3 regions of the Blastococcus sp. SYSU D01042 genome follow, and region 1 is predicted to be linked to each of the others. Evidence: riboswitches for the same ligand, from Rfam matches in the RefSeq annotation. Region 1 holds a riboswitch; each other region holds the start of a gene.
The links. A riboswitch is a leader RNA that binds a small molecule or an ion and turns the genes downstream of it on or off. The one in region 1 is predicted to bind cyclic di-AMP.

Region 1 (4,199 bases):
CCATGGCCACCACCGACACCGCGGCGCCGCAGAGCACCGCCAGGGTCGACCGTCGTCGTCCTGTCATTGCTTCCCTTCCGGGGTCCACATCCAGTCGGCGGCGGACGGTACTGGCCGCATTCGGGCGGCGACAAGGTGTTCCCGCGCCGCTCGACGTGCTGCCCGGACGAGGTCGGAAGCCCTTGTCGCAGGCGGTGCGGAGCCGGTAGGAATCGCCGGTTGAGCCCGCGGTCAGCGGCCCGCCGGCCAACGTTGCGGTTCTGCATCACGGGTCGGTCCAGGCCGTGGCTTGCGGTGGAACTCGGCCGACTCACACGTGCGGAGGGCCGACGTCCCGCAGACGACCACGCCGGCTCGTGCCGGCGCTGCCCGCTGCCGTGCTCGCCCTCCTGACCGCGTGCAGCGGCGGGGCCGGCGCCGACGTGGACGCGACGGAGGTCCCCGCCCCACCGGCGGACTTCGCGGCGACCGCGGAGGTCGACCGGGTGCTCCAGGTGGTCGCCGGCACCGGCGGCGCGGCGTGGATCCTCACCGAGGAGGACGGCGCTGCCGCGGTCCACCGGTTCGACCCCACTGAGGAGCTCACCGAGGTCACGCGGCCGACGGGCCAGGGGCACCAGATCGCGGCCCACGGCGACGGCGTCGTCGTCACCCGCCGGGCCGGCGCCGCCGAGGAGTGCGAGGAGACGGCGGTCGAGGCCCTGGTGGTCGACGCCGCGGGAGGGACGGTCGCCGAGGCGGGGCCCGCCCCGGTGTGGTCCGCCTCCTCCGGCTGGGTGGAGAAGGGGCCGTACCGCAGGTACCCGACCTGGCCACGGCCCCCGAGCCCACGGCGCGGGGATCGGCGGGCCAGCTGTTCGTCCTCGAGGGCGCCGGCGTGGTCCGTCGCTGGTGCGCCGGACCCGACGGGCCGATGAGCTCGGAGGTCCTCGAGGTGCCGGCCGACCTCTTCGTGCAGCTCTACGAGCCGCAGGTGTGGCTGACCTTCGACGCGAGCGGTGAGTGGGGCGGGTGGGGCTCGAACCCACGACCCAGGGATTATGAGTCCCATGCTCTGACCGGCTGAGCTACCGCCCCCGAGCTCACAGCCTGCCAGAGAGGCGCGGATCACACCGGCGCCCTCGGCGGCGAAGGCGTGCTGGTCGCGACGGCGAGTCCTCACCCCGGGCGACCGCCGGCACCGTTATCGGGCTGTGACATGGCCGCGATCCGCTTGTAGCGTTCCCTGCGGTCCAGCCGAGCTCCGCCGTCGACACCCGAGGGCCTCGGCCGGACCCCGCCGAACCCGCCGGCCTGATGGCCGGGGGACCGGGGACCCACCGCAGTTCTGGGGTGAGTCCTGCCCGCGCACGGGGACGTGGGGCAGGTAGGGCACCTAACGGCCCGAACCCGTCAGCTAACCCGGTAGGCGGACGTGAGGAACGGAGAACCGTCGCGTTGGCGACCCTGCACCACCGCATCAGCACCACTCCCCGGAGGCGCCGGCTGCGCACCTCCCTCGCCACCGGCGCCGTCCTCGCCGCCGCCCTGATCGCCGCGCCGGCCGCGCTGGCAGCCCCCGCGGACGACGCGCGGGTCGACGAGGCGCAGTCCGCGCACGACGCCGTCGCCGCGGAGATCGCCGCCCTCGGCGCGCGCGTCCAGGAGGCCGAGGACAACCTGCAGCGGATGACCCTCGAGGCCGAGGCGGCGAGCGGGAACGCGCTGGCCGCGCAGGCCGCGCTCGACGCCGCCAACCGGGAGGCCGAGCGCGCCGCCGCCGCCCTCGCGGAGGCGGAGCGGGCGGTCGGCGAGGCCGAGGACGACGTCGCCCAGATCGGGCGGCAGGCCTACATGGGCGGTGGCCAGGAGTCGTCCTTCGGCGACATCCACCTGCTCCTGGAGGCGGAGGGCCCCGCGGAGCTGCTCCAGCAGGCCGCCACGCTCGACGTCCTCGGGGCACAGCGGGCGGAGACGCTGGGCGCCATGGAGATCGTGCGGGTGCAGCAGGCCCGTGCCGAGCGGGATGCCCAGGCCACCGTGGCCGAGCGGGACCGCGCCTCCGCCGCGGCCGCCGAGGCGCACGCCGCCGCGGAGGCCCAGCTGGCCGGCGCGCAGGCCGAGTTCGACACCGTCGCGCTGGAGAAGCTCGGGCTGGCCGAGAAGCTGCGGGCAGCGGAGATCCGACTGCTCGAGATGCAGGGCGCTCGCGACGCTGCCGTGGCCTGGGAGGCCCAGCAGGCGGCCCGCGAGGCGGCCGCCGCTGCCGCGAGCGCCGTCACCACCACCGCCGTGCCCTCCGGCCCGGCCAGCCGTGCCGGGGGCAGCGCCCTCGCCTCGGCCGGCGGGGCCACCGCCCCGACCACGGGCCGGGTCACCTCCTGCTACGGCTCGCGGTGGGGGACGCTGCACGCCGGCGTCGACATCGCCGCGCCGATCGGCACGCCGGTGCACGCTCCCGAGGGCGGCGTCGTGCTCCAGGCCGGCCCCGCCAGCGGCTTCGGCCTCGCCGTCGCGGTGCAGCACCGCGACGGCACGATCACCCTCTACGGCCACGTGAACCAGTTCTTCGTGAGCCCTGGGCAGGTCGTCGCCTCCGGCGAGCAGATCGCCGAGGTCGGCAACCGCGGGCAGTCCACCGGCCCGCACCTGCACTTCGAGGTGCACGAGGGCGGCCTCTACGCCAACCGCACCAACCCGGTGCCGTGGCTCAGCCAGCGCGGCATCTCCCTCGGCGGCTGCTGACCGGCGCATCGGCGCCCGTACCGGATCATGGAGCGGTGCGGGCGCCGGGGGGAGCGGACACCACCTGGCTCCGTGCGGCGCTGCTGGTCCTGCTGCTGGCCGCCGCGGTGGTCCTCGCCCTGACCGTCGAGCTCCCGGACGTCGACCTCGTCCGGGGCCGGCTGCGCGGCGCGGGCCCGGGGGGCTGGGCTGCGCTCGTCGGTGGCGTCGGGCTGGTGCTCATGGCTCCGGTGCCGCGCACCGCCGTCTCGGTGCTGCTCGGCGTGGTCGTCGGCTTCCTCCCAGGGCTCCTGGTGGCGCTGACCGGCGCGCTCCTGGCCGCCGTCCTCAGCTTCGGGCTGGCCCGCGGGCTGGGCCGAACCGCCGTGACCCGGCTCGCGGGCACCCGGCTGGCCCGGCTGGACCGGCTCCTCGTCGACCGCGGCTTCGTCCCGCTGCTGGTCGGCCGGCTGCTCCCGGTGGTCCCGTTCGTCGTGCTCAGCTACGGCGCCGGGCTCACGGCGATGCGGCTGCTGCCGTACGTGGCGGCCACCGCGCTGGGGATCCTCCCGAGCACCGTCGTCCAGGTCGGCGTGGGGGCGACCGCGCCGGCGCTGGTCTCGGGCGCCACGGCGGCGCTCGCCCTGCCGCTGGCCGCGGTGGTCGTCGGCGTCCTCTGGTACCGACGTCGTCGGTCGGGCGTCAGCCCCTCCTGAGCAGCCGCCCCAGCAGCCCCCCGGCGCCGCCCACCGTGCGGGCGGCCAGCTGGAGGATCGGCCCGCCGGGGATCCCCGGCACCTTCTGCACGATCGGCGCGAGCTGGAGCAGGCCGCCGACGTCGTGCACCGTGATCTGCCGCCGGGCCGCGGCGGGCACCGGGTTGATCCGGCCGGACGCCGCCTCGAGCAGCAGCTCGGCCGAGCCCTGGACGGCGGGCCCCTCGTGCGTGCCCGCAGGAACGGCGTGCACCTGCCAGCCGTCGGGGTCGGCGTCGAACGACCAGCCGCCGTCGGGCGTCGCCAGGGTCACCCGGCCGGTGATCCCGCACGAGGTGGCCAGCGCACCGGTCACGTCCACCAGCGCCGCCAGCCCCGACTGCAGCACCGCGGGCGGCGGCGGCTCGGCGCCGCAGGACACGAGGTCCAGCCCGTGCACGGCCAGCTCGTACGCCTGCCCGAGGACGACGCTGAGCAGCGGCAGCCGGCCGACGACCGACACGGTCGGTGCGGTGTCCAGCTCGACCGGCTCCTCGGCCAGGTACCGGGCGGTCGCCTCCCGGTTGCGGTGCAGCGCGGCGAGCACCTCCTCGCGGGTCGCGCCGGCGTGCGCCGCGGTGACCCGGGCGTTGACCGCGTCCGGATCCGGCTGTGCCCCCGTGGCCCCGGTGCGGGCGGAGGCGACGAGGTCGGCCATCGCCGCGTGGTCGTCCCAGCAGCCCAGGTGCACGCAGATCTCGTGCGCGCGCCACCCCGGCAGGCGGGAGGGTCGGTCGAGGT
Region 2 (4,199 bases), on a different contig from region 1:
CCTCAAGGGCGCCGGCTTCGACCGGCTGCCGCCCGCGACCGAGCAGGGCGACCTGCCGCCGGACCAGCTGGCCGCGCTGGCCGCCGACCTGGGCGGGCAGCTGAGCAGCGCCGGAGTGAACCTGAACCTGGCCCCGGTGGTCGACGTCGTCCCGGCCGGCACGGAGAGCACCAACGGGCCGATCGGGTACTTCGACCGGCAGTACGGGGCCACCGGCGCGGAGGTGGCGCCCGCGGCGAGCACGATCGCCGACGGGCTGGCCGCGGCCGGCGTCACGCCGACCCTCAAGCACTTCCCGGGGCTGGGCCGGGTGCGCGGCAACACCGACGACACCGCGGACGTCGTCGACGCGGTCACCACCGGAGGCGACGACCAGGTGGGCGCCTTCGCGGCGACCCTGCGGGCCACGACCGCCCGGCCGATGGTCATGATGTCGTCGGCGACCTACGACCTCATCGACCCCGCGCAGCAGGCGGCGTTCTCGCCGGTGGTCGTCGGGGAGCTGCTGCGCGGCACGCTCGGGTTCGCCGGCCCGGTGATCTCCGACGACCTCGGCAACGCCGCCGCGGTGCGGAGCGTGCCGGTCGGCGAGCGTGCGGTGCGCTTCCTGGCCGCCGGCGGCACCCTCGTGCTCACCGTCGCCCCGGACACCTACCCCGCGATGCTGGACGCGGTGCTGGACCGCAGCGAGGAGGACCCGGCGTTCGGCGCGGTCGTCGACGCCGCCGTCCGCACCGCGCTGCTGGCCAAGGCCGAGGCCGGCCTGCTCGACTGACCCCGGAACGCACGAGATCTGCACTCTCGGGGCCATCAGCTGCCTGACGGCCCCGAGTGTGCAGATCTCGTGGAGTGGTGCGGGTGGAGCTGTGGTGCGGTGGAGCTGCGGGGCTCAGTACCAGCCCTTGGCCTGGGAGTGCGACCAGGCGCCGCACGGCGAGCCGAACCGCTTCTGGATGTAGATGAGCCCGGCGTCGATCTGGCGGTAGCCGTCGGAGGTCTTGGCGATCCCCGTGCCGGCCCAGGTGCTGTCCAGGAACTGGGCGATGCCGTACGCGGTGCTGCTCGGGTTCTGCGCGTTGGGGTTCCAGCCGCTCTCCTTGCCCCAGAGCTTCTCGAGGCAGGAGAACTCGGAGCTGTTGCCGCCGAGCTTCTGCAGCGCGTAGCTCTGGTAGGAGCCCGACGGCGCCGCAGCGGGAGCGGCCGCGGCCCGGCTGGGCGCCTGGGTCCGCGGCGCAGCGGCGGCGCGCGCGGCCTCCGCCGCACGCGCGGCCTCGGCGGCGCGCGCGGCCTCGGCGGCACGCGCGGCCTCGGCGGCCCGGGCGGCCTCCTCGGCGGCCTTGCGGGCGGCCTCCTCGGCGGCGATCCGGGCGGCCTCCTCGGCGGCGCGGCGGTCGTGCTCGGCCTGCTCGGCGGCCAGCTGGGCCAGCTCGGCCGCGGTCTGGTCGGCGTCGCGGGCGCTGCGGCTGGCGGCCAGCTGCTGCAGCGGGGCGACGGCGTCGTCCGCGGCCGGCTCGTCGGTGGTGATGCCCAGCTGCTGGGCGACGCTCATGGACTCGGTCTGCGCGACGGCCTGGGCCTCGGGCTCACCGGTCGAGAGGACGCCGACCATGACGGCGCCGGCGGTCGCCACGCCGAGGAGGGCGGCGGACCGGCGGGCACCCAGCGGCGGACGGTTGCGGAGGCGTGCGTTCACGGTGGTGCGGAGGTTCATGGGGAGGGTGTGCTCCGGGTGTCAGGGCGCAGCAGAGCGACCGCCCTCCGAGGGGCGGCGCGCTCGCCAGCTGTCCAGTTCTTCCGTGAGCCGCCTACCGAGTTAGCTGACGGATTCGGGCGGGAAGCAGCCCTACCCGCCCCGGACTGGAGGTCCGGGGCCGGGATTCACCCCAGTACTGCGGTGGGTCCCCGGCTCGCCCGCAGGGCGATTCGGCGGCGCCCGGCGCGACTCCCCCGGGTGGGGTGCCGCCGACCGGACCGATCCAACGTAACCGGCGTTATCGCCCCGTGACAAACCTCGGACCGGAATTCCTGACGTGACCCGCGTCCCGTTCCGGCGTCCGCCCAGGTCAGGGCAGCCGCCACACCGTCGTCCGGCGGAGGCGGGCCGGCGCGGCGGGGTCGCCCTCGGTGTCCGGGACGTCGTGGACGGCTGCCTCCACGAGCCGGTCGTGGGGCAGGTAGGGCCGGCCGGGGTCGCCGATGAACACCTCGGCGCCGGACGCGCGGGCGGCGTCGAGGAACGGCAGCACCCGCTCGGTCATCGTCCGGTCGTAGCAGACGTCACCGGCCAGGACGACGTCGACGACGGGCGGCGCCTCCCCCAGCAGGTCGCCGGCGGGCTCGATGCCGTCGACGCCGTTGAGCGCCGCGTTCTCCGGGATGGCGGCCAGGCCGAACGGGTCGACCTCGCTGGCGACCACGTGCCGCGCACCGGCCATCACCGCCGCCACCGCGACCAGCCCGCTGCCCGCCCCGAGGTCCAGCACCGTCCGTCCCGCGACGACCTCCGGGTGGTCGAGCACGTAGCGGGCCAGCGCCTGCCCGCCCGGCCATGCAGCGGCCCAGAACGGCGGTTCCTGCTCGGTGCGGCCCTGCTCGACCTCCATCGCCTCCCAGAGGGCGACGACGTCGGAGGCGACGAGCAACCGGAGCTCGGGGACCAGCGAGGGCCGGGCCGCCCGGGTGTGGGCGCGGATGAAGGCGGCGGGGACGGGCACCCCCTCAGTCTCGCGCAGCCGCCGTCCTGCGGGCGGTGATGCCCCGGGCGACCAACCGCCAGTAGGTGCCCGGGCGCAACCGGACGAGCACGTCGGGCACCGTGGCGCTCAGCCCGATCAGCAGCCGTGGGCGGCGCGCCTCGATCGCCGCGACGATCTTCGCGGCCGCCTGCTCGGGCGGCATGCGCAGGAGCTTCGCCATCTGGGCGCGGCCCTCGGCGACCTCCGCGGCGTCCACCCCGGAGCCCAGCCGCGCGCTCTCGGCGATCCGCGTCCGGATGCCGCCGGGGTGCACGACGGTCACCCCGACCCCGTCCTCGGCCAGCTCGTGGCGCAGCGACTCGCTGAAGCCCCGGACGGCGAACTTGCTCGCGGCGTAGGCGGCCTGCCCGGGCGGGGCGAAGATGCCGAAGACGCTCGAGACGTTGACCAGGTGCGACCCGGGGTGCGCCTTGAGGGTGGGCAGCAACGCCGCGGTCAGCCGCACCACCGCGCGGAAGTTGATCGCCAGCACCCAGTCGAACTCCTCCAGGGTGACCTGGTCGAACCGCCCGCCGAGCGCGACGCCGGCGTTGTTCACCAGCAGCGTGGTCCCCGGGTGGTCGGCGGCCAGCGTCGCCCCCAGCGCGTCGGTGGCCGCCTCGTCGGCGAGGTCCACGACATAGGTGTCGACCTCGAGTGGAGGGTGAGCTGCGCGGATGCGGTCGGCGACGACGGCCAGCCGCTCGGCGTCGCGGTCGACCAGCACGAGGGAGCTGCCGCGGTCGGCGAGCTGGACGGCGAGCGCCTCCCCGATGCCGCTGGCGGCACCGGTGACGACCGCGGTCCCGCCGGCGAACTCGTAGGCGCGCATCAGACGGCCACCTGCTCGGTCCGGGCCGGTGCGGCGCTGAAGGCGATGCCCTCGTCCTCGAGCGGGCCGCGACGCATGAGCCGCACGTCCTTGATGTAGTTCTGGTGCAGCCGCCACGGCGTCCGCCTGCCCTGCTTGGGCAGCTGGGCGATGCTGCGCTGCACGTAGCCCGCGGCCAGGTCGAGGAAGGGCAGGTCGGCGCCCTCCGGCGGGGCCAGCGGCGTGGCGACGGCGAGCCCACGCCGGTCCATGTGCTGAAGCAGCCGGCAGACGTAGCGGCTGACCAGGTCGGCCTTGAGCGTCCAGGAGGCGTTCGTGTAGCCGATGACCATGGAGAAGTTCGGGACGCCCGAGAGCATCATGCCCTTGTAGGAGACCGTCTCCGGCACGTCGACCGGCTCGCCGTCGAGGCTCAGCTGCATGCCGCCCATGGCCAGGAGGTTCAGACCGGTCGCGCTGACGACCACGTCGGCGTCGAGGTGCTGACCCGACGCCAGCTCGATGCCGGTCTCGGTGAAGGTCGCGATCCGGTCGGTGACCATCGACGCCTTCCCCTCGCGCAGGGTGCGGAACAGGTCGCCGTCGGGGACCAGGCACAGCCGCTGGTCCCACGGGTCGTAGGGCGGGTTGAA
Region 3 (4,199 bases), on a different contig from region 1:
GCCGCCGGACCTCACGGCCCCGCCGCAGTGCCTGCGCTCGACGGCGAACTACCCGCACGTCATCGCGGCGGTCACCGGGGCGCAGCTGACGGACGTGACGTGCGGCGGCGCGGACACCGGTGACTACCTCGCCCCCCAGCACCCGGGCGTGGCCCCGCAGCTGGACGCCGTCACCCGCGACACCGACGTGATCACCATGACCATCGGCGGCAACGACAGCGGGGTGTTCATCAACGCGATCACCCAGTGCGGCGCCGCCGGGCTCTCGACCCTGGGCCAGGGCAGCCCGTGCCGGGACCGCTACGGCGCCTCCTTCGAGGACACCATCCGGAACACGACCTACCCCTCGCTGGTGCAGGTGCTGAAGGCCGTGCGCGCCAGGGCGCCGCACGCCGAGATCGCGATCCTCGGCTACCCCTCGATCCTGCCCGCGACCGGCGGGTGCTTCCCGCTGATGCCGGTCGCGGTGGGCGACGTCCCCTACCTGCGCGGCGTCCAGGCGACGCTGAACGACGCCGTCCGGCGGGCCGCGAACGCGGCCGGCGTGACCTACGTCGACCTGAGCCGGGCCTCCGAGGGGCACGACGCCTGCCAGCCCGTCGGCGTCCGCTGGGTGGAGCCGGTCCTTGCCGGCACCAACCCGGTCATCGTCCACCCGAACGCCCTCGGCTCGTCGCGCATGGCCGGCGAGGCGCTGGCGGCGCTGCGCCGCCTCTGAGCCCCCCAGCAGGAGGGAGCAGGCACGTGGCCGACCTCGGTGAGGTCTTCGCCGCCGCCGTCCGCCGGGTGCTCGCCGAGCACCCGGAGGACGAGGAGCACCGGATGCTGCACGCCCCCGCCCTGGCCGCCGGCGGCCGGTCGTACGGCTTCGCCAGCGGCGACCAGCTCACCGTGAAGCTGCCCGCCGAGCGCGTGCGCGCCCTGATCGCCGACGGGCGGGGGCTGCCCTGCTCGCCGCGCGCGGGGCGGCCCATGCGCGAGTGGGTGCAGATCCCGTCGCCGGACGAGGAGGAGTGCGTGGCGTGGCTGCGCGAGGCGCGCGCCTTCGTCACCGGCGCCCGGCACCCATGAGGCGCGTCACGCCCGAGCGGATTGTCACGGAACCGTAACGGTGGTTACCGTTGAGCGGTCCGGAGGTCGCAACCTCCCCACCCGGGGAAGCCGCCGGACGCCGTTGAGTCGCCCTCGTCCTCCTGGGACGCGGGCGAGCCGGGGACCCACTGCAGCACTGGGGTGAATCCTGCGCCGGGCACGTGCCCGCCGCGGGTAGGGCACTTCTGAGCCCGAATCCGTCAGCTAACCCGGTAAGCGGTATCGGAAGAACGGAGAGCCGCCGGATGGCGCGCCCCTGCACCACCGCACGACCCCGGTCCACCCGCCCCTCCACCCCGCGGGAGACCCCGCACAGCTGAGCGCTGCCTGCCGCTCCGCGCACGCGCCGTCCTCCTCCGGCGGCGACGTCCCGGTACGCCCGCGGTCCCGCACCGGCACCCCCGGTGGTCCGCCCCGCGGCGGTACGCCCTGGAGCCGCAGCGCCCGCAGACCGCACACCCGTCGCAGCCCCTCGTCGTCCCTGGTCGGACGCTGCTGCACGCATCCCCCCGGAGCACCCGCACCCATGCACCCCCGCACGCTCGTCTCCGGCCTGACCGGCCGGTTCTCCACCCCGTCCGCCGCCGGCCACCGCCGGCCCCCGGCCCGCACCCGCCGGCCGGCCGTCTACCTGGGCGTCGCCGCCACCGGCGCGGTCCTCGTCAGCGCGATCGCCGGCACCGGCCCGGCCGCGCAGGCCGAGCCGGTCGACGCGCAGTCGGTCAGCGTCGCCGCCCAGCTCGGGCTGGACGACGCCGCCGGACCGGTCGACGTGACCCAGGACCTCCAGTCGCTCACCGACCTCACCGCCAGCCGCAGCAGCCGCGAGGACGCCGAGGCCGCGGCCGCGTTCGCGCAGGCCGCCGCCGACCAGGCGGTCCTCGACCGGCAGCGGGCCGAGGCCGAGGCCGCCGCGGCCTTCGCGAAGGCGGCCGAGGAGGCCGCAGCAGCCCAGCGCGCGGCCGAGCAGGCCGCCGCGGAGCAGGCCGCCCAGGCCGCCCAGGCCGCGGCACGGGCGCGGGCCACCGCGCCGGCCCCCGCACCGAAGGCCCCGGCCGCGGCGGTCGCCGAGGCTGCGGGCTCCGTCGCCGCCACCGTCCGGGCGAAGATCAACAACACCGCCGGGCCGATCAACCCCCGGGCGCAGGCCGCCGCGGACAAGGTCGTCAGCAACGTGCCGGGCGCGGCGTCGATCACCCTGGGCGGCACCCGCGCCAGCGCTGCCGACCCGGGCGGGCACCCGTCCGGGCTCGCCGTCGACTACATGGTGATGAGCAACGGGGCGCTCGGCGACGCGATCGTGGCCTACCACGTCGCGCACTGGGACGAGCTCGGCGTGGAGTACGTCATCTGGAAGCAGCGGATGATGAGCTCGCCCGGCGTCTGGAAGCCCATGGAGAACCGCGGCAGCCCGACGGCCAACCACATGGACCACCCCCACGTGAACTACCGCTGACCGGGGTGGGGGGCGCTCCCGGGGCCGCGGCTACTGTCGACGGCCCCGGGCGGCGCCGCTCCGCCGCGCCCGCCCCGATCCCGGAGAGCCACCTGGAGGAACCCGCCGTGCCGACGACCGGTCGTGGACGGGGGAGCGACGAGGAGGAGTCGCCCGCGGCTCCGCCCATCCCTTCCTTCGCCTCGCTGCGCGCACCGCGCCGCAGCTCCCCGGCGATGGACGTCCTGGCGCCGCCCCCGGCCGCGCCCGAGCTGCCCCTGCCCCCCGTGCCGCCGCCGGTCCGGGAGCGGCCCGTGGGTGCAGGAGCGGTCCGGCCGCGGCCGGCCGAGTGGCCGGACCTGCTCCGGTTCGGGGTGCGGGTCGCCTCGGCCGCCCTGCGGCTGCCCGGCGTGCTGGTGCTCGAGCCCGCCCGCCGGCTGCGGCGCCTCCTGGGGGAGTAGCGCCGCAGCCCGGCGGGGTCAGCCGCGGACGCGGAGCAGGACCTTGCCGGCGGCCCGGCGCTCGTCGAGCTCGGTGACGGCGGCGACGACGTCCTCCAGCGGGTGCACCGAGCCCAGGACCGGGTCGAGCCGGCCGCTCTCGAGGAGCGGGTAGAGGTCCTCCCACTGCTCCTTCGGGAAGCCGGGAGCGCCCGTCGACCAGAACGCGCCCCAGCCGACGCCGACGACGGAGACGTTGTTGAGCAGCAGCCGGTTGACCTTGACCGTCGGGATCTCCCCGCCGGTGAAGCCGAGCACCAGGATCCGGCCCTCGCGGCCGAGGCTGCGCAGGGAGTCGGTGAACCGGTCGCCGCCGACCGGGTCGACGACCATGTCCACGCCGCGGCCGCCCGTCAGGTCCTTGACCGCGTCCCGGAAGCCCTCGGCCGGGACGACGTCGTCGGCGCCGGCCGCGCGGGCCACCTCGCCCTTGGCGTCGCTGGAGACGACGGCGAGCACGCGCGCGCCGTAGGCCTTGGCCAGCTGCACGGCCGCCGTGCCGAGGCCGCCGGCGGCACCGTGCACCAGCACGCTCTCGCCCTCGGAGAGCCGGCCGCGGCGGCGCAGCGCGAAGTGCATCGTCAGGTAGTTCATCGGCAGCGCGGCGCCCTGCTCGAAGCTCGTGCCGTCCGGCAGCGGGAACACCAGCGACGGCGGGGCGGCGACGACCTCGGCGAAGCCGCCCAGCGACGGGAAGGCCGCCACCCGCTGCCCGGCGCTGACGCCGCTGCCGTCGGGAGCGGAGCGCACCACGCCGGCCACCTCGCTGCCCGGGACGAAGGGCAGCGGGGGCTTCATCTGGTACTCGCCGCGGCTCTGCAGCACCTCGGGGTAGGTGACGCCGGCGACGTGCACGTCGATGAGGACCTTGTCCCCGGCCTCGGGCTCGGGGACGTCGACGACCTGGATCGCCCGGGGGCCGTCGAGGGTGGTGATCTGGGCGGCGCGCACGGGTCCTCCTGAGGTGGGGGTCGGGATGCCTCCGAGCTTGTCAGACCCGGTGCCGACCCCGCCGCTCAGGCGCCGGCCGGCGTCTCCTCCGCCTCGATCGAGGCGTTCCACTCCTGCTTGGTGGACTGCCAGCCGTCCTCGGTGTCGCCGCGCCGCCAGTAGCCCGAGATCGACGTCCACGCGGGGTCCAGGCCGACGAGCGCGCGCAGGTGCCGGCGCAG

Region 2: it holds a riboswitch for cyclic di-AMP, as region 1 does, so the genes downstream of both, ACI79H_RS10820 (aggregation-promoting factor C-terminal-like domain-containing protein) here and ACI79H_RS05210 (M23 family metallopeptidase) in region 1, are expected to answer to the same signal.
Region 3: it holds a riboswitch for cyclic di-AMP, as region 1 does, so the genes downstream of both, ACI79H_RS10560 (hypothetical protein) here and ACI79H_RS05210 (M23 family metallopeptidase) in region 1, are expected to answer to the same signal.

What each region holds. Positions count from the first base shown of each region.
Region 1 is NZ_JBJGZM010000002.1:205,191-209,389, forward strand. It holds gene ACI79H_RS05195 (hypothetical protein) at 1-67, opposite strand, end outside; gene ACI79H_RS05200 (hypothetical protein) at 357-917, shown strand; tRNA gene ACI79H_RS05205 (tRNA-Ile) at 1,004-1,077, opposite strand; cyclic di-AMP (ydaO/yuaA leader) riboswitch at 1,268-1,426, shown strand; gene ACI79H_RS05210 (M23 family metallopeptidase) at 1,438-2,724, shown strand; gene ACI79H_RS05215 (TVP38/TMEM64 family protein) at 2,760-3,419, shown strand; gene ACI79H_RS05220 (maleylpyruvate isomerase N-terminal domain-containing protein) at 3,406-4,199, opposite strand, start outside.
Region 2 is NZ_JBJGZM010000004.1:401,417-405,615, forward strand. It holds gene ACI79H_RS10815 (glycoside hydrolase family 3 N-terminal domain-containing protein) at 1-775, shown strand, start outside; gene ACI79H_RS10820 (aggregation-promoting factor C-terminal-like domain-containing protein) at 890-1,711, opposite strand; cyclic di-AMP (ydaO/yuaA leader) riboswitch at 1,788-1,939, opposite strand; gene ACI79H_RS10825 (class I SAM-dependent methyltransferase) at 2,064-2,714, opposite strand; gene ACI79H_RS10830 (SDR family NAD(P)-dependent oxidoreductase) at 2,719-3,567, opposite strand; gene ACI79H_RS10835 (flavin-containing monooxygenase) at 3,567-4,199, opposite strand, start outside.
Region 3 is NZ_JBJGZM010000004.1:344,630-348,828, reverse strand. It holds gene ACI79H_RS10570 (SGNH/GDSL hydrolase family protein) at 1-718, shown strand, start outside; gene ACI79H_RS10565 (hypothetical protein) at 745-1,071, shown strand; cyclic di-AMP (ydaO/yuaA leader) riboswitch at 1,163-1,326, shown strand; gene ACI79H_RS10560 (hypothetical protein) at 1,619-2,548, shown strand; gene ACI79H_RS10555 (hypothetical protein) at 2,656-2,988, shown strand; gene ACI79H_RS10550 (NADPH:quinone oxidoreductase family protein) at 3,007-3,978, opposite strand; gene ACI79H_RS10545 (siderophore-interacting protein) at 4,044-4,199, opposite strand, start outside.